Regions from separate parts of the Pseudomonas sp. GM102 genome, predicted to be linked through region 1. Evidence: predicted binding sites of a transcription regulator. Region 1 holds the regulator's gene; the other holds the start of a gene.

Region 1 (11,166 bases):
CCGAAATTCATCCTCCTCGACGAACCCTTCGCCGGTGTGGACCCGATTTCGGTGGGCGACATCAAGCAGATCATTCATCACCTCAAGGCCAAAGGCATTGGTGTGCTGATCACGGACCACAACGTCCGCGAAACCCTGGATATCTGCGAAACCGCCTACATCGTCAACGATGGCCAACTGATCGCTGAAGGTGACTCCGCCACAATCCTGGCCAATGAACTGGTCAAGGAAGTGTATCTGGGTCATGAGTTCCGCCTGTAAGCACTGAGGGGCCCGGGTCGCCGAGAGCGCGCGCACGTCAATAAAAAATCAATAAGTTTTTATTGTTACAGCGCTCTAGGCAAACACTTCAGTTTCAGGCATATAATTTGCTTATGTTTGGCGCTTCGGCGCCCTGTAGTGGATGGCGCATGTGCGCCGGCGAATAAGGTGTTAAGCCCCTGCCATGAAACCATCGCTAGTCTTGAGAATGGGCCAGCAGCTGACGATGACACCGCAGCTGCAACAGGCCATCCGCCTGCTCCAATTGTCGACCCTGGACCTGCAACAGGAAATCCAGGAGGCCCTGGAGTCCAATCCGATGCTCGAACGCCAGGAAGAAGGCGACGACTTCGATAACGCCGACCCCTTGGCCGATAGCGCCGAACAGAAACCCAACGCCGACATTCAGGAACCCTCCTACCAGGAAACCGCCCCAACGGTGGATAACCTTGAGGAAGGCGACTGGAACGAGCGCATTCCCAACGAACTGCCCGTCGACACGGCCTGGGAAGATGTCTACCAGACCAGCGCCAGCAGCCTGCCGAGCAACGATGACGACGAGTGGGATTTCACCACCCGCACATCGGTCGGCGAAAGCCTGCAAAGCCATTTGCTCTGGCAACTGAACCTGGCACCGATGTCCGACACCGATCGCCTGATCGCCGTGACCCTGATCGACTGCATCAATAATCAGGGCTACCTGGACGAAACCCTCGAGGAAATCCTCGAAGCCTTCGACCCGGAACTGGACATCGAACTAGACGAAATCGAAGCCGTCCTGCACCGCATCCAGCAATTCGAACCCGCTGGCATCGGCGCCCGCAACCTCGGTGAATGCCTGCTGCTGCAACTGCGCCAGCTGCCCGCCAAGACCCCTTGGCTGGCCGAGGCCAAGCGCCTGGTCACCGATTACATCGACTTGCTCGGCAGCCGCGACTACAGCCAGTTGATGCGCCGCATGAAGCTCAAGGAAGATGAACTGCGTCAGGTCATCGAATTGGTCCAGAGCCTCAACCCGCGCCCAGGCTCACAAATCGAGTCCACCGAAGCCGAATACGTCGTTCCCGATGTGATCGTGCGCAAGGACAACGAGCGCTGGCTGGTGGAGCTGAATCAGGAATCGGTGCCACGCCTGCGGGTCAACGCCCAATACGCCGGTTTCGTGCGCCGCGCCGATACCAGCGCTGACAACACCTTCATGCGTAATCAGCTGCAGGAAGCTCGCTGGTTCATCAAGAGCCTGCAAAGCCGCAATGAAACCCTGATGAAAGTCGCCACCCAGATCGTCGAGCACCAACGCGGCTTTCTGGAATATGGTGACGAAGCCATGAAGCCGTTGGTGCTGCACGACATCGCCGAAGCGGTAGGCATGCATGAATCGACGATTTCACGGGTGACCACGCAAAAATTCATGCATACCCCACGGGGCATCTATGAACTGAAATACTTTTTTTCCAGCCACGTCAGCACCTCAGAAGGCGGTGAATGCTCGTCCACGGCGATCCGCGCGATCATCAAAAAACTGGTTGCCGCGGAAAATCAGAAAAAGCCGTTGAGTGACAGCAAGATCGCTGGTTTACTGGAGGCACAAGGCATTCAGGTAGCCCGTCGCACCGTCGCCAAGTACCGCGAATCCCTGGGGATCGCGCCTTCCAGCGAACGGAAGCGGTTGATGTAGCCGCCGGGCTCGCCACAGCGTTCCAGTGGCAGGCATTTCTGCCTGCCGCTTTATGCACTGGCAACGAAGGAGAAGCTGTATGCAAGTCAACATCAGTGGACACCAACTGGAAGTGACCGAACCCCTGCGCACCTACATCGGCGAAAAACTCGACCGATTAGAGAGGCATTTCGACAAGATCACCAATGTGCAAGTCACGATGAACGTCGAAAAACTGCTGCAGAAGATCGAAGCCACGCTGCATATTCCCGGCGGAGAAGTGGTCGCCAATGCCGAGCATACGGACATGTATGCCGCCATCGACCTGCTGACCGACAAGCTGGATCGCCAACTTAAAAAGCATAAGGAAAAGACCCAGAGCCTCCTCCAGGGCGCGACCGGTCGTTAACACTCCCAATCCATGATCCGACTAGAAACCATCCTGACCCCCGGCCGTTCCCAAGTGAACGCGCCGGGTGGCAGTAAAAAGAAAGCCCTCGAGCAAATTGCCAACCTTATCCACCGCGAAGTACCGGATCTGGAAATGCAGGACGTCTTCGAGGCCCTGATTGCCCGTGAGAAACTCGGTTCTACCGGTTTCGGCAACGGCATCGCCATCCCCCACTGCCGGCTCAAAGGCTGCACCTCGCCAATCAGTGCGTTGCTGCACCTGGAAGCCCCTATCGATTTCGACGCCATTGACGGCGCCCCGGTTGACCTGCTGTTTGTGCTGCTGGTCCCGGAAGCCGCCACCGATGCACACCTGGAATTGCTCCGCCAGATCGCCAGCATGCTGGATCGCAAGGAGGTGCGTGAAAAACTGCGCAGCGCCCCGAGCAACGAAGCGTTGTATCAGGTTGTCCTGGACGAGCAGAACGGTCACTAATCATGCGCCTGATCATCGTCAGCGGCCGCTCCGGCTCAGGTAAAAGTACCGCCCTCGATGTTCTCGAGGACAACGGCTACTACTGCATCGACAACCTGCCTGCGGGCTTGCTGCCGGAACTGGCCGAACGCGCGCTGATTCACACCGAACTGGCACAACCGCTGGTGGCCGTGTCCATCGATGCGCGCAACCTGCCAAGCCACCTGTCACGGTTCCCCGAATTGCTGGAAGAGGTCCGCGGCCGGCATATCCAGTGCGATGTGCTGTACCTGGACGCTGACGAAGAAACCTTGCTCAAACGCTTTTCGGAAACTCGCCGTCGTCACCCGCTGAGCAGCGCCAATCGCTCATTGGCGGAGGCGATACAGGACGAAACCAATCTGCTGGGGCCTATTGCCGATCTGGCCGACCTCAAGGTCAATACCACCAATCTGAACCTGTATCAGCTACGCGATACCATCAAGCTGCGCCTACTGAATCAACCGGAACCGGGCACTGCGTTCCTGGTGGAATCTTTCGGGTTCAAGCGGGGCATGCCGGTGGACGCCGATCTGGTATTCGACGTGCGCTGTCTGCCCAACCCTTACTGGAAGCCGGAGCTACGGGCACAGTCCGGGCTCGATCAACCGGTGGCCGAGTACCTGGCGGCACAGCCTGACGTCGAAGAGATGTTCCAGGACATTTCCTCGTACCTGCTCAAATGGCTGCCCCGCTTTGCCGCCAGCAACCGCGCCTATGTCACCATTGCCATTGGCTGCACCGGCGGGCATCACCGCTCTGTCTACCTGACCGAACGTCTGGGTCAGGTCCTGCAAAAAACCCTGAAGAACGTCCAGGTTCGCCACCGCGACCTCAGCTAAAGGATTCACATCGCGATGCCTGCTCTGGAAATCGAAATCATCAACAAGCTGGGCCTGCATGCCCGCGCGTCTGCAAAATTCGTTGGGGTCGCCGGTGAGTTCAAGGATTGCACGATCCGGGTAGGGCGCACGCCGGAATCCACGGTCGATGGCAAAAGCATTATGGCAATGATGATGCTCGCTGCAGGCAAGGGCACCAAAATCTATATCAATACCGAAGGCGAAGATGAGCAAAAAGCGCTGGATGCGCTGACAGACTTGATCAACCGTTACTTCGACGAAGGCGAATAAAAGTCAAAAGATCGCAGCCTCGTTTCACTCGACAGCTCCTACTGTATGCCAATCCTTGTAGGAGCTGCCGAGTGAAACGAGGCTGCGATCTTTTGATCCTGTTTTTCAAGCCAACGCGGTATCCATCACCATCATCAGACAAAACCCGATCAGCAGCCCAAGGCTGGCCAGTTTGTCGTGACCATGGCGGCGCGATTCGGGGATGACTTCATGAGTCACCACCAGCAGCATCGCACCGGCCGCCAGTGCCAGCCCCAACGGCAACAACAGTTCGGCCAGGCTCACCAGCCAGGCGCACAACAATGCGAAGACCGGCTCAACCACCCCTGAGGCAGCACCGATCAGGAACGCCTTGACCCGCGACATCCCTGCCCCGGCCAACACCAACGCAATCACCAGCCCTTCCGGCACATCCTGCAAGGCGATACCCATGGCCAGGCTGTCGGCGTCAGGCATGCCACCCCCGGCCGAGACGCCGACCGCCATGCCTTCGGGGATGTTGTGGGCGATGATGGCGAACACAAACAACCAGATCCGCGGTGCAATCACCGATCGCTCCAGTGTCCCCACGAGCATTTCAGGTGTAGCGTCGGACACCTTGCGATCCACCAGAAACAACCCGAATGCACCCAGCATGATGCCAAAGCTGATCAGGCCACTGGCCGCCCAAGGCGTCAGCCCAAGGTTTTCAGCCGCGGCAATGCCCGGCACGATCAACGAAAATGCCGTCGCCGCGAGCATCACCCCGGCTCCGAAACCCAGCAGCGTATCGCTGACTGCCTGGGGCATCCGCCGAATCACTAACACCGGCACTGCGCCCAAAGCTGTGCCCAAGGCGCAAATCGCCCCGCCTTGCAGGGCACGCTGCAGTTTCGGTTCGAGGTCCAGCCAGCTCAGCCCTTGAGCAGCCAATAACGTCATACCCGCCAGCAGTAACAGCGATCCCAGTGCGTAACGAAACATCCGTCCATTTCCGACCGCCAGTGTTTCAGTGCCCATAGTCAGCCCTGGATTGTTTTATAGAGACTTAGGGGGCGTTCTCAACTAGTTCCCCCTCCGCGCAGGGGAAACTAGTTGAGAACGCCCCCTAAACCAGCGCAGCCTGATAACGCGCGGCGACTTCGGGCCAATTGATCACGTTGTAGAACGCGTTGATGTATTCCGGACGGCGGTTCTGATAGCGCAGGTAGTACGCGTGCTCCCAGACGTCCAGACCGAGAATCGGCGTATTGCCGTTCATCAATGGGCTGTCCTGGTTGCCGCTGCTTTCAACGATCAAGGTCTTTTGCGGAGTCACGCTCAACCAGGCCCAACCGCTGCCGAAACGAGTCAGCGCAGCTTTGGTGAAGGCTTCCTTGAAGCTGTCGAGACCGCCCAGTTGTTCGTCGATCGCCTTGGCCAACGCACCGTCAGGCTGACCACCGCCGCTGGGTGCCATGACTTCCCAGAACAACGAATGGTTGGCATGCCCGCCCCCCTGATTGATCACCGCCGCACGGAGCTTTTCCGGCAATTGCTGGACCGCCGCCACCAGTTTTTCCACGGGCCATTCGGCAAATTCAGTGCCTTCGACCGCGGCGTTGAGGTTGTTGATGTAGGTCTGGTGGTGTTTGGTGTAGTGGATTTCCATAGTCTGCGCATCGATGTGCGGTTCCAGGGCGTCATAGGCGTACGGCAAGGCAGGCAAGGTAAAAGCCATTTCAATGAACTCCATGTTGTAAGGGCGCAGGCTGATGCACGGGCGGCGTCTCGCGATGTAGCAAACGCTGGGTGCGCGGATACTCGCCGTGATCGCTGATGAAATTCAGCAGTTCGACATAGGTTTTGCTGCTCTGGCGCAGCGCGGCTTCACGCAAAGCCGGCGCCAGTCGCGGGTCCTGCATGGTCTGCAACAGTCGTTGATGGATCGCGCACAAATACTCGGCGCTCTCCTCCGGCTGGTTCAGACGCAAGTGCAGGTCCGCCAGGTTATGGTGGGAAATCACGCAAGCCGCCACCGCTTCGTCGGCATCGGCCCAGCGCTCGAACAACACCTGAGCCAGGGCCAATGCCTGCAAGTAAGCCTCGCGGGCATCGACCAGCTCGCCCAGCATGAAACAGCGATTTGCTCTTTCGATCGTGCGTTTCCAGTGCTCCATGGTGAGCCTCCAAAGCGGTAACAGTGATTACACGCCGCCTGCGGTGAGCTTCTCTGGGTTGAGCAATTCTTCCAGTTGGCTGCGCGTCAAGTCGGTGTGTTCCAGGGCGACATCGATCACCGGCCGGCCCTGCTGATAAGCCTTTTTGGCAATCTCAGCGGCTTTTTGGTAACCAATGATCGGGTTGAGTGCAGTGACCAAAATCGGATTGCGCGACAGCGCTTCCTTGAGTCGGGCCTCGTTGACCTTGAAGCTGGCAATAGCCTTGTCGCCCAGCAGTCGGCTGGCGTTGGCCAGCAACTCGATACTGCTCAGCAGGTTCTGGGCGATGATCGGCAGCATGACGTTCAGCTCGAAATTGCCCGACTGACCGGCGACGGTGATCACCGTGTCGTTGCCAATTACCTGAGCGGCGACCATCGCGGTGGCTTCCGGGATCACCGGATTAACCTTGCCGGGCATGATCGACGAGCCGGGCTGCAAGGCTTCGAGTTCGATTTCACCGAGCCCGGCCAATGGGCCGGAATTCATCCAGCGCAGGTCGTTGGCGATTTTCATCAAGGAAACCGCTGTGGCCTTGAGCTGCCCTGAAACGCTGACCGCCGTGTCCTGCGAGCCGATCAGCGCAAACAGGTCCTTACCCGGCGTGAACTGCACCTGGGTCAGTTGGCTGAGTTGCTGGCTGAAACGCGCCGCAAACTCTGGATGGGCATTGATCCCGGTACCTACCGCCGTGCCGCCCTGGGCCAGGGATTGCAGGCTTGGCAGCAAATCCTGCAGGTGACCGATATTGGCGTTGAGCTGTTGCGCCCAACCATTGAGCACCTGACTCATGCGCACGGGCATGGCGTCCATCAAATGGGTACGCCCGGTTTTGACGAACGGATGAACCTGCTCGGCCTTGTGCTCAATCACCTGCACCAGATGCACCAGCGCCGGCAGCAATTGCTCATGCAAGCTCAATGCGGCGCTGACATGGATGGTGGTCGGGATGATGTCGTTGCTGCTTTGGCCGCAATTGACGTGATCGTTGGGATTGACCGGTTCGCCCAACAAGCGGCTAGCCAAGGTGGCGATCACTTCGTTGGCGTTCATGTTGGAACTGGTGCCGGATCCGGTCTGGAAGATATCCACCGGGAAGTGCTGCATGAAGTCGCCTTCAAGCAGGCCTTGAGCGGCGTCGACGATCGCCTTGCCCTGGGATTCGCTGATCTGCTTGAGCTCGACGTTGGCTCGGGCGGCTGCGGCCTTGGCCAGAATCAGCGCCCGGATGAACTGCACGGGCATCGGTTTGCCGCTGATCGGAAAGTTATCCACTGCGCGCTGGGTTTGCGCGCCGTACAAAGCATCAATCGGGACATTTAACTCGCCCATGCTGTCGCGTTCGATACGTGTGTTATTCATCAGGAGATCCTTGCACCAGTTCTATGAGAGGAATCGAGGGCAGCAACTCGCAGGTCGCCAATTGCCACGCGTAGCTTTGCCAACGTTTGAGGCGGCATTTGCAGAGTGATTGCCGTTCGAGATCGCGTAGTGGCCGCCAGGCCTGGTCGAGACACAAGCTGCGCCAGTGCCAGGGCAGCGCGACATCGACGGCGGTATCGAGCAGCAAACGGAAAGAGGTTTCAGCGATGGTCCAGGGTGAGGTGGCCGTGCAACACGCCAGATACCGGCCTTCGGCCAGGTAATGTTCAATCAGGCGCGGCTCGTCAGGGTCCATGGCGCAACGGATTTGGCGACTCATCCAGCGCCAGCTTTCGAGGTAAGGCTGCTCGTGCAAGGCAGAACTCATGATCCGGGCTCATTCGGTAATGCGATTTATTATTATATGATAATGAGAACCAAAACAAGCACGGCGAAACACAGAGATCCTTGTGGGAGCGGGCTTGCCCGCGATGACGATAGAAGATTCAACATCGATGTCGACTGAAATGACGCTATCGCGGGCAAGCCCGCTCCCACAGAATCTGTGTTGCGACCAATAAAAAAGGCGCGCCACCCAATGGGGTGGCGCGCCTTTTTGTGCCGCGATCGGAGGCTTAGCTACCCGCCACCGTCATCCGTTCGATCAACACCGACCCGGTGCGAATGTTGCTGCGCAATTCCAGGTCATTACCGACCGCAATGATCTGCTTGAACATGTCGCGCATGTTGCCGGCGATGGTCACTTCCTGGACCGCGAACTGGATTTCGCCGTTCTCGACCCAGTAACCCGCCGCGCCACGGGAGTAATCGCCAGTGACCATGTTCAGGCCCTGCCCCATCAGTTCGGTGACCAGCAGACCACGGCCCATGCGGCGCAGCAAGGCTGCCTGATCTTCGTCGCCGTGGGTGACGAACAGGTTGTGCACGCCGCCGGCGTTGGCGGTGCTCGGCATGCCGAGCTTACGGCCGGAGTAGGTGCCGAGTATGTAGGACACCAACTCGCCCTTCTCCACGAACGGCTTGGCGTAGGTCGCCAGGCCATCGCCGTCGAAGGCCGAACTGCCCAGGGCGCGCATCAGGTGCGGACGCTCATCGATGGTCAGCCATTCCGGGAAAAGCTTCTGCCCCAGGGTGCCTTCGAGGAACGAGGATTTGCGGTACAGACTGCCACCGGAAATCGCCGACAGGAAACTGCCGAACAAGCCACCGGCCAGTTCCGCGGAAAACAGCACCGGCACTTCGCAGGTCGGCACCGGACGCGCGCCCAGACGGCTCGCCGCCCGTTGCGCGGCACGCTGACCGATGCTCTCCGGAGAGGCCAGCAAATTGCCCTGACGGTTCACGTCGTACCAGTAATCGCGCTGCATCTGGCCATCGGCTTCGGCGATCATCACGCAGCTGAGGCTGTGACGAGTCGACGCGTAACCACCGATAAAACCGTGGCTGTTGCCGTAAACCCGGCAGCCCTGGTGAGTGCTGAGGGTGGTGCCGTCGGCATTCTTGATCCGACTGTCGGCGGCAAACGCCGCTGCTTCACAGGCCAGGGCCTGCTCGATCGCTTGCTCCGGGTTGATATTCCATTGGTGGAACAGGTCGAAATCCTGCAGATCCTTGGCCATCAACGCGGCATCCGCCAGGCCCGAGGCTTCGTCTTCGGAGGTGTGCTTGGCAATGGCCAGCGCGGCGGCGACGGTTTCTCGAATCGCTTCCGAACCGCTGGCCGAGGTGCTGGCCGAGCCTTTGCGCTGCCCCACATACAAGGTGATGCCAAAGCCCTGATCGCGATTGAACTCAACGGTTTCGACTTCCCGCTGACGCACCGTGGTCGACAAGCCCTGCTCCAGCGACACGGCCACTTCACAGGCACTGGCGCCCTGGCGCTTGGCTTCAGCGATGATCTGCTCGACTTGTTCTTGCAGTGCCGGCAACGCTTGTGGGCCGACGCTTTCAACTGCACTCATGCTGTTCTCCACTCAAATTCTGCTTTCGGCTGGGGCCTTCGAGCGACCGGGCCGGACAAGCGGCCCCCGACTGGTTATCATGGCGGCGTTTCTTTGCGGACGGCCACCATGGTTGATTCTTACGACGACTCCCTCGATACGGGAGAAAAAAGCAAATCCCAGGTTAAACGCGAGCTGCATGCTCTGGTTGACCTTGGCGAGCGCCTTACAACACTCAAGCCTGACTTGCTGGCAAAACTGCCGTTGACCGACGCTATGCGCCGGGCCCTGGCCGATGCGCCCAAGCACACCGCGAATATCGCGCGTAAACGGCACCTTATGTTCATCGGCAAACTGATGCGCGATCAGGACACTGACGCCATTCTGACTCTGCTCGATCAACTGGATGCCTCCACTCGGCAGTACAACGAACGTTTCCATGGCCTGGAACGCTGGCGCGATCGCTTGATCGCGGGCGACGATGCAGTCCTGGAGAAGTTCGTGCTCGACTACCCGGAAGCTGATCGTCAGCAATTGCGCTCCCTGATCCGTCAGGCCCAGCACGAACTGGCGACCAATAAGCCACCGGCCTCGAGCCGTAAAATCTTCAAGTACATCCGTGAGCTGGACGAGACTCAACGCGGTTTGCGTTAAAGCTCGAATCGGGTGGGTTGCCTCGCAACTCACCCGAAGCTCCATCCCTTATGATCCTGTGCCACCCACAGTGATCGCATCGATTTTCAGCGTTGGCTGGCCGACACCCACCGGCACCGACTGCCCATCCTTGCCACACGTCCCCACACCGCTGTCCAGCGCCAGATCGTTACCGACCATCGACACCTTGCTCATGGCTTCCGGCCCGTTGCCGATCAACGTCGCACCTTTGACCGGGGCAGTAATCTTGCCGTCTTCGATCAGGTACGCCTCGCTGGTGGAGAACACAAACTTACCGCTGGTGATGTCCACCTGACCGCCGCCGAGGTTGGCGCAGTAGATGCCGCGCTTCACCGAGGCGATGATTTCCGCCGGATCGCTTTCGCCCGCCAGCATGTAGGTGTTGGTCATGCGCGGCATTGGCAGGTGCGCGTAGGATTCGCGACGACCGTTACCGGTGCGGGCCACGCCCATCAGGCGCGCATTAAGCTTGTCCTGCATATAACCTTTGAGCACACCGTTTTCGATCAGCGTGGTGCACTCGGTCGGGGTGCCTTCGTCGTCGACGCTCAGCGAACCACGGCGCCCGGCGAGGGTGCCGTCATCGACGATGGTGCAGAGCTTCGATGCAACCATCTCGCCCATGCGCCCGCTGTAGGCCGAACTGCCCTTGCGGTTGAAGTCGCCTTCCAGGCCATGACCGACAGCTTCGTGCAGCAACACGCCGGACCAGCCGGAACCCAACACCACCGGCAACGTACCAGCCGGGGCCGGGATCGCTTCCAGATTCACCAGCGCCTGACGCAACGCTTCGCGGGCATAGCCCATGGCGCGGTCGTCGCTGAGGAAATAGCGGTAATCGGTACGACCGCCACCGCCATGACCGCCACGCTCACGACGGCCATTCTGCTCGACGATCACGCTGACGTTGAAACGCACGAGCGGCCGCACATCCGCCGCCAGCCCACCGTCGGTGGAAGCAATCAAAATCCGTTCCCAGACCCCGGCCATGCTCACGGTGACTTGCTGGATACGCGGGTCGAGGGCACGGGTT
Region 2 (11,166 bases), on a different contig from region 1:
AAGTACGCAGGTCGTTGAAGCCGTCCTTACGCATCTGGATGTCGATTTCCAGTGAATTGCCTTCGGCCATGATCAGCCGTTGCAGTTCTGGGGTGTTCTTTACCACTTCATAAATCCCTACTCGCCCTTTGTAACCGTTGTTGCACTGATCGCAACCGACCGGTTCATAGATCGTGAACGAGCCGATGCGTTCCTGGGGAAAGCCTTCTTTGATCAGCGCCTCGCGGGGAATCTCGATGGGCTTTTTGCAATGACTGCACAGTTTGCGCGCCAGGCGCTGGGCGATGATCAGGCTGACCGAGGTCGCGATGTTGAACCCCTGAATCCCCATGTTGTGCAAGCGGGTCAGGGTTTGCGCGGCGCTGTTGGTGTGCAGGGTGGAAAGCACCATGTGCCCGGTCTGGGCGGCCTTGATGGCGATTTCGGCGGTTTCGAGATCGCGGATTTCACCGACCATGATCACGTCCGGGTCCTGACGCAGAAACGAGCGCAGCGCCTGGGCGAAATCCAGTCCTTGCCTGGGATTGACATTGACCTGGTTGATGCCTTCGATGTTGATTTCTACCGGGTCTTCGGCAGTGGAAATATTGATGTCGACGGTGTTGAGGATGTTCAGCCCGGTATAGAGCGATACGGTCTTGCCCGAGCCGGTGGGGCCAGTTACCAGGATCATTCCCTGTGGTTGCTTGAGGGCGGCCATGTACAGGTCTTTCTGGTCGGGTTCGTAGCCGAGGGCATCGATGCCCATTTGGGCACTGGACGGGTCGAGGATCCGGATCACCACCTTCTCGCCCCACAGGGTTGGCAGGATGTTGACCCGGAAATCGATGGACTTGCTTTTGGACAGGCGCATCTTGATTCGCCCGTCCTGGGGTTTGCGCCGTTCGGAGATGTCGAGACTGGCCATGACCTTCAGCCGCGAAGCAATGCGGTTGGCCAGTTGTGTCGGCGGCCTGGCGACCTCCCGCAGCATGCCATCGGTGCGCATCCGCACGCGGTAGATTTTTTCATAGGGCTCGAAATGCAAGTCGGAAGAACCGCTCTTGATCGCGTCGAGCAGCATCTTGTGGACGAAGCGAACCACGGGGGCATCATCGGCATCTTGCCCCACGAGGGCATCCTGTTTCTGCTCATCGACCGACTCGATGTCCAACCCGTCGAGGTCGACATCGGCCATGTCTTCCAGACCGGTGGAGTGGTTGTCGAAGAATTTTTCGATGGCGTCGCTGAGCTTGTCTTCCTCCACCAGAATGGCTTCGGTGCTCAGCCCGGTGCTGAACTGGATGTCGTTGATGGCTTGATGATTGGTCGGGTCGCAAATCCCCACGAACAGCTTGTTCCCACGCCGCCAGAGGGGCAGGGCGTGATGCTGGCGGATCAGCTTCTCGCTGACCAGCCCTCGAGGCTGGGTGTCCTTGTCCAGGCAATTGAGGTCCAGCAAGGCCATACCGAAATGCTCCGAGGCCACTTCGGCGACTTGCCAGCTCTTCAGTAGTTTGTTTTGCACCAGATAGCTGACCAGCGAGATTCGATTGCGCTGGGCTTGCTGATACGCCTCTTGCGCACTTTGGTCAGTGATCAGCTCGGCCAGCACCAATTGCTTGGCCAGACCGCTAAGGGCAATGTCATTCATTGGGATACCGACGCCAGACAGTTAATGACTTATAGCCTAGTCAAGCAGTGGAACCAAACCAGCCGGAGTGAGGTGACAAAAAGTGTCAGATAGTGCGGATCCTTGGAGTAGGAAAGGTCTTTAGCGCGATCTCTCGCCCCGCAGGCAGGGGCGCGCGCGGCTTGGCATGACCTGTGCTGTGCCTTGTTCAGATCATGAGATTTCGACTCATGCATGGAGCCTGTCTATGAAAAATCAAAATGGTTTTACTCTGATCGAGCTGCTGATCGTGGTGGCGATCATCGGGATTCTGGCGACGTTTGCGTTGCCGCAGTATTCGAAGTACCAGGCGCGGGCGAAGGTCACCGCTGCTCTTGCAGAGATCTCGGCGCTGAAGGTGCCTTTCGAAGACATCATGAACCAAGGCACTGACCCCACCCTTGCTCTGATTGGCGGCACGGCGACTACAGGTAACTGCACTATTACGGCATCGGGTACCTCCTCTACCGGTGTGGGCAGTATTGGCTGCACGATCCTCAATGCTCCAGGGCCGGTGCTGAGCAAGACCATTACGCTTTCGCGTACGCTCGCCGGTGGCTGGACATGCGCCACCACGGCGGCACAGGAATACGCGCCTAAAGGCTGCACTGGCGCCTGATCCGTTTTCATCCTTCAAATGCCCCGCGTTTCACGACGCGGGGCATTTTTTTGCTCGTCATTTTCCGGGTTGTTCGAATAATCAAGAAACCCCCGACAAATCATGGCCTTAGGCCTGCGCTAAAACCCGCAAGTTGCATGTAGATAATTCCGCAGTCATGCAATTTGCATGATTTCGAAAATCGCAGTATTGACTAACTTATTGATTTATATCTATTTATTTTTAATCTGACAGTTGGCACAGCGTTCGCACTCTCTCTAGTAACCCTGCTGACAAGACACGCAGCAGACTTTCCAGAAATACAGGAGTTACTCGTATGAAGAAGTTCGCTATCGCTGCCGCTACTGCTACCGCGCTGACCCTGACCATGGCCAACGCTGCATTCGCACAGACCACCCAAGCGACTCAGGCACCCATGATGCTGGCCGCCGGTGAAGTCACTGAAGCGAAAGAGGATGTTTCCGATACCTGGATCACAACCAAAGTCAAAGCAGACCTGGTAACCGAAAAAGGCATCCCAGGCACCGACATTAAAGTCGAAACCAACAAAGGCGTTGTCTCCCTGTCTTCCATGACCGTACTGACAGATGCTCAGAAAACAACCGCCGTGGCTATCGCCAAGAAAATCAAAGGCGTCAAAGCGGTATCCGCTGATGGCCTGAAATCCGAGTAAGACAAGGCTTCTCGCCTGGACCGGGAGAAGGTGCGGTAGACGGGCCGAGTCATACGTCTGCCGCTACTTGAGAGTTCATGCGAAGGCCACAAGGATGTGGCCATTACAGGCCCCGGCATTCGTGTCGGGGCCTGTTCTATTTGCAGCAACGCATCACTTGTAGGAGCGAGGCTTGCCCGCGAAGAACGATTACGCGGTATCCCTGATGGACCGAGGCGGCTGGTTCGCCGGCAAGCCTGGCTCCTACATTAGGGACGTGGGGCAAGCTCGATTGTTCAATTACCACGCTTGCTGGTGATTCGAACCAACCGGTTGCCTTCAAAGCGCAGGTACTGGTACATCCCGCTGTTGGGGCCGTAGGTCCATTCCTCGACCTGAAACTCTTCCCGCCGATTGGCGCTGCGTTTATAGCCCAACAAGTCGCGGGCAACGGGTTCTCCGCATTTTTGCAGCACTTCGCCGGACCTGTCCCCGACGCTGATCAATTGACTGCCGCAACGCAAGGTATCGGCTGCCGCTGCCTGGCCGGCAATCAGCATCAGAGCCACGCTCAGAAGCCAACGTGCGCCCATCACTCGGCATCCAGATGCATGGGCGTGATAACGTGGCCATCGCTTTCTGCCTCACCGAGGCTGGCATCGATGAAGTACACGCGGTCATCGGCCAATTGACCCTTGTCCACCAGATAATCCTTGATGCTGCTGGCCCGTTCTTGCCCCAGTTGACGCAACAGCACCTCGCTGGAGCTCCAGAAGCCAATCACGTCTTCACGCATTTTTTTGCTGCGTTCTTCCTTGCCCAAGTCCTTCCATTCGGCGGGCGGCTGGGTCTTCAGGCGTGTGCGGTAGATCCCTTCGAGCAGCGGGCCTTTCTCGCTGTCCGGCACTTGCAGCAATGAGGCCTGGGCCGGCACCTTGTCACCGCGACGCTGGAGCATTTTGTAGTAGTTGTACTGGTATTCCCGCTCCAGGCGTTGCTCGGCAATCAGCGGGCCATCGCTGCTCTTGGCGGCGGTGCCTTCGATTTCCAGGCGCAGGGCCGGACGTTCCTTGAGCGCCTGGGACAATTTGACCAGCGCCGCTTCGGCGTCTTTGCTCAAGTCACTGGAACCCGGTGCAAATGCCACGCTGCCCAAATCTTCCGAGCCACCGCCGCTGACCAGACCGCCAATCATTTTGAATGGCGCTGCGGCGGCTTTCACGATCAGGTTGCGCAGGGTCTGCCAGATAATCGGCATGACACTGAACTGCGGGTTGTTCAGGTCGCCGCTCACTGGCAGCTCGATGGAAATCTTGCCGTCGACATCCTTGAGCAAGGCAATCGCCAGCTTCAACGGCAGGCTCACAGCGTCCGGGCTGTCGACCTTTTCACCCAGTTGCAGCTGCTCGACCACCACTTTGTTTTCGGCCAGGAGCTGGCCGTTGGTGATCTTGTAATGCAGGTCGAGATTGAGTCGGCCCTTGCGGATACGGTAACCGGCGAACTTGCCGGAGTAGGGCGTCAACGTCGTCAGTTCCACCCGTTTGAAACTGGTGGCGATGTCCAGGCTGGCCATCGGGTCGAACGGGTTGACCGAACCCTTGATGGTCACCGGCGCATAGCGGTCGACCTTGCCTTTGACGTCAACACTGGCCGGTTTTGCCTGCCGGCTGTCAATGGTGCCGATTTTTCCGTTGAGCTGTTGAACGGCTGTGGCGAAGTTCGGGGTCAGGCTGAAGTCGGCGAAGTTTGCCGAACCGTCATTGATGGCAATGCCGCCAATGTGGATGCCCAACGGTTTGTCTTTTCCGGCTGCCGGTTTGGCAGCGACGGTTTTTGCGCCGGCATCGGCCGGTTGCGGGATCAGCAGGTCATCGATGTTGGTGGTGCGGTCATCGTTGATCATGAAGCGTGCATAGGGCTGGAACAGGTTGATCTTGTCGATCGACAAGCTGTCGCCATGCTGATAGTTCAGGCCTTCGAGTACCACCTGTTGCCACTTGAGGAAGTCGCGGGTTTTCAGGGTGTCGAGGGTATGCAGTTGATCGACCTGGGCTTTGCCTGTGACGCTGAACGCCAGCGGCTCGGTGCTTTTCAGGTCGACCGCCAGATCACTGCCCAGCATGCCGCTGCGCAGTTCGAGACGAATAAACGGGTTGATGTAGGACTGGGCGACACGCAGGTCGATGTCCTTGGTCTGCACGTTCAGTTTGGCGTTGATCGGGGCCAGATTGACCACGCCGTCCGCGGTGATCTTGCCTTGCTTGCCCACGCCGGTGTCGAGCTTGAGGTTGAAAGGTGAGCCATTGAGGCTGTCGAAATTTTGCAGGTCCAGGTTCAGCGGACCCAGCTCCAGCGCCACCGCCGGTTGTGCCTTGCGGTCGGCCAGGTGCACCTGATAATCGCGTAGCTGCACGTCTTTGAGCAGCACCTGCCAGGGTTTGCTCGGCGCGGTCGGTTCAGGCTTCGGCGAATCGGCTGCTGCCGGTGTGCTGGCTGGCTCGGCATTGGCTTTGTTGGCCGCTTTGGACGGCTGACTGGCGAACAGTTTTTGCCAATCGAGTTGCCCGTCGGCTTCGAGGGCGGCCCAGGTTTCCAGTTTCTGACTGCGGATCTTGCCGACCACCACTTGCTGTTTGGCCAGATCCACGGTGGTTTCGCTGATGTCCAGCCGCTCGAGCTTCGCCAGCGGTCGACCGTCCGGTGTCTTGATGGAGAAAGGTGCGACGCTGACGGCAACGTTGCTCAGCAGCAGTTCGGTTTCCTTGGCCAGGTTGAGTTTGTAGTCGGTGCTGAGGCTGACGACGCCATCTTCGAGTGCGAGTGGCACAGCATCGCGTACGTAGGGCCAAAAGGATTTCATCTTGCCGTCGGTGATTTTCAGCTTACCTTCGGAGGCGATCGGGATCAGGCTGAAGTTACCGGTCCAGTCGATCTGTCCACCTGCCGGGCCGACGGCCACCAACGTCATGTCGGCGCTGTCTTCGGGCAGGGTGCTGAGGTTTTTCAGTTCGAAGTCGAGTTTGTCGTAGAGGAATTCGATGGGTTCGCTGGGCCGTGCATCCTCGAAATGCAAGGAGCCGCTGGCCAGTTTGATTCGCTCCACGCGCAGCGGAAAGGGTTTGGCGTCCGGATCGACCGGGGTCGGTTCGCTGGCGGGGATTTTGAACAGACCGAGCAGGTTGAGCTTGCCGTCCTTACTGAAGAGGATTTCAGTCTTGGGTTTGTCCAGTTCAATATCGGACAGGTGCAATGCCTTGGTCCAAAGACTGTCGATCTGCAGGTTGGCGTACAGGCGTTCGAAGCCCACTTGCTCCTTGCCCGGCTCGCCGATGACCAAGCCCCAAAGGGTGACTTCAAGGCTGAACGGGTTGAGTTCGATTCGCTGAATCGTCGCGGGTGTCGTGGCGTAGTTGGCCAATTGTTGATTGGCAATCCGCAACGCGATGCCCGGTAAAATCAGAAACCCCAGCAGGCTATAAAGAGCCAGGGCAGTCAACAAGGCGCCGATAGCGCGAATCAATCCTTTGGGCATGTGCGGCTTCATCTGTCGGAATCGGAGTGCCTTGGAGTATGGCATGCGTTTGCGGTTCCGAAGCTACCACGCTTAATAGGATTTATCTGATCATCGGCGTGGATTTTCAGAGCTGCAGGATCAGCGTTTTCAGCGGTGGCTGCTGGTCCATCGACGGGAAATCACTACCCGGTGTCAGCGCTGTCCACTCACGCACCGGGCGCCCGGCCTTCTCTGCGCAGCGCAAAACCTGCTCGCGCCAATCGTCCATGCTGACCTTCGCCAGGTTGTTGCAGCAGATCAGCACGCCATCATCGGCGGTGGTCAGCAGCGCCGGTTTGAGCAGGCTCTGGTAGTCACGCAACAGGTCGACCGTGCCGAAGGCACTCTTGGCCCAGGCCGGAGGATCGAGCAGCACCAGATCGTACTGACGCGGGTCCAGACGTTGATAGCTCGGCAGTTTCTGCCCGCGACGCTGACTGATCGGCAGGCCGGCCAATTGACGAATCGCCGGGAAATAATCGGACTGGATGAATTCCATCGTCGGCAATTGCGGGTTGAGCAGACCGTTCTCGCGGCCGACCGCCAGATTGCCTTCGGCAAAGTCCAGGTTGCACACCTCGCTCGCACCACCCGCCGCGGCGCTGAGGCCGACGCCACAGGTGTAGGCAAACAGGTTCAGCACACTTTTGTTTTTGCTGTGCGCCTTGACCCAGCCGCGAGCGTTGCGCAGGTCGAGAAACAGCAACGGATCCTGGCCGGCGTGGCGCCCGCGAACCCGGTAGTTCAGTCCCCATTCGTGACCGATCAAGTCTTGCAGGGCGGCTTCGTCGGCGCGGTAGACGGTGTCTTCGCGGTCGATGCGCGAGTTGCCACGGGAACGGTCGTTGTAGACCAGCAGGGTGTCGAGGCCCAGCTGTTGATTGACGGTCTCGTGCAGTTGCAGCAGGGCGTCACGCTCCAGCGCCTGATGAAAGCTTTGCACCAACAGTTGCGGGCCGTAGCGGTCGATGGTCAGGCCGCCGGCGCCTTCCTGGCTGCCGTGGAACAGGCGATAGCAATCGGTGTCTTGCTGATGCAGCTCGGCGAGCAAGTCCTGGCGACGATCAAGGGCGGCGCACAGCGCCTGATTCAAGGAAGACATGCTGGGCGCCTTGCAGGAGGGAATTAGGGCGCGGGAGTTTAACAGCTTGGACGATAAAGAACCTGTACCTGTTGGAGCGAGGCTTGCCCGCGAAGACGGCGGGACAGTCAACATCAATGTCGCCTGACACACCGCTTTCGCGGGCAAGCCTCGCTCCTACAGGTTCAGGCGTTGATCGATCAGCCCTTGCACCACGCTCGGGTCGGCGAGGGTGGAGGTGTCGCCCAGGCTGTCCAGTTCATTGCAGGCGATCTTGCGCAGAATTCGTCGCATGATTTTGCCCGAACGGGTTTTCGGCAGGGCCGGCGCCCATTGGATCAAGTCCGGTTTGGCGAAGCTGCCAATTTCCTTGCTGACATGCGCGAGCAATTGTTTCTTCAGTTCGTCATTGGGTTCGGTGCCATTCATGGGCGTGACGAAGGCATAGATGCCCTGGCCTTTGACGTCATGGGGATAACCGACCACGGCAGCCTCGGCGATGCTGTCGTGCAGCACCAGCGCGCTTTCCACTTCGGCCGTGCCGATGCGGTGCCCGGAGACGTTGATCACGTCGTCGATGCGCCCGGTGATCCAATAATCGCCGTCCTCGTCACGACGCGCGCCATCGCCGGTGAAGTAGTAGCCGGGGTAGGGCTTGAAGTAGGTTTCGATCATCCGTTTCGGGTCGCCGTAGACGCTGCGGATCTGCGCCGGCCAACTGGACTTGATGGCCAATATGCCGCTGCCGGCACCTTTGATTTCCTTGCCGTGTTCGTCGAGCAATACCGGTTGCACGCCGAACATCGGTTGGGTGGCGCAACCGGGTTTGATCCGTTGGGTGCTGACCAGCGGGCTGAGCATGATGCCGCCGGTTTCGGTCTGCCACCAGGTATCGACAATCGGGCAGCGCTGCTCGCCGACTGTATTGAAATACCACTCCCAGGCTTCCGGATTGATCGGCTCGCCGACGGTGCCGAGTAACCGCAGGCTCTCGCGGGACGTTTCCTTCAACGGCTCGGGGCCTTCACGCATCAGTGCACGCAGGGCAGTCGGGGCGGTGTAGAAGATGTTCACATGGTGCTTGTCGATCACCTGCCAGAAGCGCGAGGTGCTGGGGTAGCTCGGCACGCCTTCGAAGATCAGCGTGGTCGCCCCGTTGGCCAGTGGTCCGTAGACAATGTAGCTATGGCCGGTGACCCAGCCGACATCGGCGGTGCACCAGAAGACTTCACCGTCGCGATAGTCGAGCACGTACTTGAAGGTCATGGCCGCTTGCAGCAGATAGCCGCCAGTGGTGTGCAGCACGCCTTTGGGTTTACCGGTGCTGCCGGAGGTATAGAGGATGAACAGCGGGTCTTCGGCGTCCATCGGCTCTGGCGGGCAGTCATCGCTGACGTCGCGCAAAGCCTGGTGGTACCAGATGTCCCGATCGTCGACCCAGTTAACCCGGCCTTGGGTGCGTTCGACCACGATCACGGTGTTCACGTCGGGGCAGCTTTGCAGCGCGGTGTCGACGTTCTGTTTGAGCGGCACGAATTTACCGCCGCGCACGCCTTCGTCGGCAGTGATTACGGTGCGGCAATCGGCGTCGAGGATCCGGTCACGCAACGAGTCCGGGGAGAAGCCGCCGAACACCACCGAATGAATCGCACCGATCCGCGCGCAGGCGAGCATGGCGTAGGCGGCTTCGGGGATCATCGGCATGTAGATGCACACGCGGTCGCCTTTCTTCACGCCACGGCCTTTGAGCACGTTGGCCAGTCGGCAGACGTTGTGATGGAGTTTTTTGTAGGTGATCTGGGCGGATTCGGCGGGGTCATCGCCTTCCCAGATGATCGCGATTTGATCGCCGCGTTTTTCCAGGTGACGGTCAATGCAGTTGTAACTGACGTTTAACTGTCCACCAGCGAACCAGCTCGCTTCACCGGTTTTCAGATCGTAACGCTGGACGGTTTGCCACGGTGCGCTCCAGTCGAGAAAGCGTGTGGCCTGTTCGGCCCAGAAGGTGCTGGGGTGCTCGATGGATTGGCGGTACAGGCGTTGGTAGTCGTCTTGACTTAACTGTGCAGCCCGGCGGACGGCATCGGCTTTGGGGAACGTGCTGATATCGAACATGACGGTTCCTTATTCTTGTTACGACAAGTAATAAAGATGCGCCGAGTGGGGGAAGGGTTCAATACCGAAAGCAGACACAACCTGTAGGAGCAGAGCTTGCTCGCGAAGCAGACGCCTCGGTGCATCAAGTACACAGAGTCATCGTTCTTCGCGAGCAAGCTTCGCTCCTACAGAACAGGTGTCAAATCACCCGCGGTGACGACCGCGGAAGTAGTTGATCAGGCCTTGGGTGGAGGCATCGTCAGCCGGGGTTTCTTCGCTGCCGACCAGGCGGTTATAGACACCTTTGCCCAGTTCCTTGCCCAGTTCCACGCCCCACTGGTCGAAGGCGTTGATGCCCCAGACCACGCTTTGCACGAAGACTTTATGTTCGTACATCGCCACCAGTGCGCCGAGACGACGCGGGCTGATACGTTCGACCACCAGGGTGTTGCTCGGACGGTTGCCCGGGATCACCTTGTGCGGCGCGACTTTTTGTACTTCCTCTTCGCTCAAGCCCTTGTCGCGCAGTTCGGCTTCGGCCTCGCCCAAGGTCTTGCCCAGCATCAGCGCCTGGCTTTGCGACAGGCAGTTGGCGTACAGCCACTGGTGGTGGTCGGACACCGGATTGAAGCTGACGATCGGCACGATAAAATCAGCCGGAATCAGCTGAGTGCCTTGGTGCAGCAACTGGTGATAAGCGTGCTGACCGTTGCAGCCGACGCCGCCCCAGATCACCGGGCCGGTATCGGTGGACACTGGCGTACCGTCCTGGCGCACGCTCTTGCCGTTGGATTCCATGTCCAGCTGTTGCAAGTGTTTGGTGATGTTGCGCAGGTAGTGGTCGTACGGCAGGATCGCGTGGCTTTGCGCGCCCCAGAAGTTGCCGTACCAGACGCCGAGCAACGCCAGCAGCACTGGCATGTTCTGTTCGAATGGCGCGCTCTGGAAGTGCTGGTCCATGGTGTAGGCACCGGACAGCAACTCCTTGAAGTTCGACATGCCGATGGCCAGAGCAATCGGCAAACCGATAGCCGACCACAGCGAGTAACGGCCGCCGACCCAATCCCACATCGGGAAGATGTTTTCTTCGCGAATACCGAACGCCACCGCAGCAGCATTGTTGCTGGATACGGCGATGAAGTGACGGTACAGCTCGGCTTCCGAACCACCCTGAGCCAAGTACCAGGCGCGTGCGGCCTGGGCGTTTTTCAGGGTTTCGAGGGTGTTGAAGGATTTCGACGAGACGATAAACAGCGTGGTCTCGGCGCGCAGCTTCATGGTCAGTTCGTGGAATTCACTGCCGTCGATGTTCGCCAGGTAATGGCAGCGCACGCCTTTCTGGGCGTAGGACAGCAGCGCTTCGGACACCAGTTCAGGGCCGAGGAACGAGCCACCGATGCCGATGTTGACCACGTCAGTGATCGGCTTCTCGGTGTAACCGCGCCACAAACCGTCGTGGATACGGCCCACGAGGTCGGTGATCTGGTTCAACACCTTGTGTACATCGGGC

The links. The regulator sigma-54, encoded in region 1, starts transcription at its own class of promoters, with help from an activator protein. The targets are predictions, from matches to a motif close to ANTGGCATNNANNTTGCTNT.
Region 2: the regulator sigma-54 is predicted to act here: its motif matches at 1,794-1,813, upstream of PMI18_RS12665 (pilin).

What each region holds. Positions count from the first base shown of each region.
Region 1 is NZ_AKJB01000062.1:31,441-42,606, reverse strand. Features, by position in the region: gene lptB (LPS export ABC transporter ATP-binding protein) at 1-261, shown strand, start outside; gene PMI18_RS13545 (RNA polymerase factor sigma-54) at 446-1,939, shown strand; gene hpf (ribosome hibernation-promoting factor, HPF/YfiA family) at 2,019-2,327, shown strand; gene ptsN (PTS IIA-like nitrogen regulatory protein PtsN) at 2,340-2,804, shown strand; gene rapZ (RNase adapter RapZ) at 2,807-3,664, shown strand; gene PMI18_RS13565 (HPr family phosphocarrier protein) at 3,680-3,955, shown strand; gene PMI18_RS13570 (ZIP family metal transporter) at 4,061-4,954, opposite strand; gene PMI18_RS13575 (superoxide dismutase) at 5,043-5,654, opposite strand; gene PMI18_RS13580 (hypothetical protein) at 5,656-6,093, opposite strand; gene PMI18_RS13585 (class II fumarate hydratase) at 6,121-7,497, opposite strand; gene PMI18_RS13590 (hypothetical protein) at 7,490-7,885, opposite strand; gene pmbA (metalloprotease PmbA) at 8,133-9,479, opposite strand; gene yjgA (ribosome biogenesis factor YjgA) at 9,588-10,112, shown strand; gene tldD (metalloprotease TldD) at 10,161-11,166, opposite strand, start outside.
Region 2 is NZ_AKJB01000064.1:61,100-72,265, forward strand. Features, by position in the region: gene pilB (type IV-A pilus assembly ATPase PilB) at 1-1,633, opposite strand, end outside; gene PMI18_RS12665 (pilin) at 1,860-2,270, shown strand; gene PMI18_RS12660 (BON domain-containing protein) at 2,587-2,943, shown strand; gene PMI18_RS12655 (DUF2845 domain-containing protein) at 3,219-3,515, opposite strand; gene PMI18_RS12650 (DUF748 domain-containing protein) at 3,515-6,502, opposite strand; gene PMI18_RS12645 (class I SAM-dependent rRNA methyltransferase) at 6,564-7,580, opposite strand; gene acs (acetate--CoA ligase) at 7,737-9,674, opposite strand; gene pgi (glucose-6-phosphate isomerase) at 9,861-11,166, opposite strand, start outside.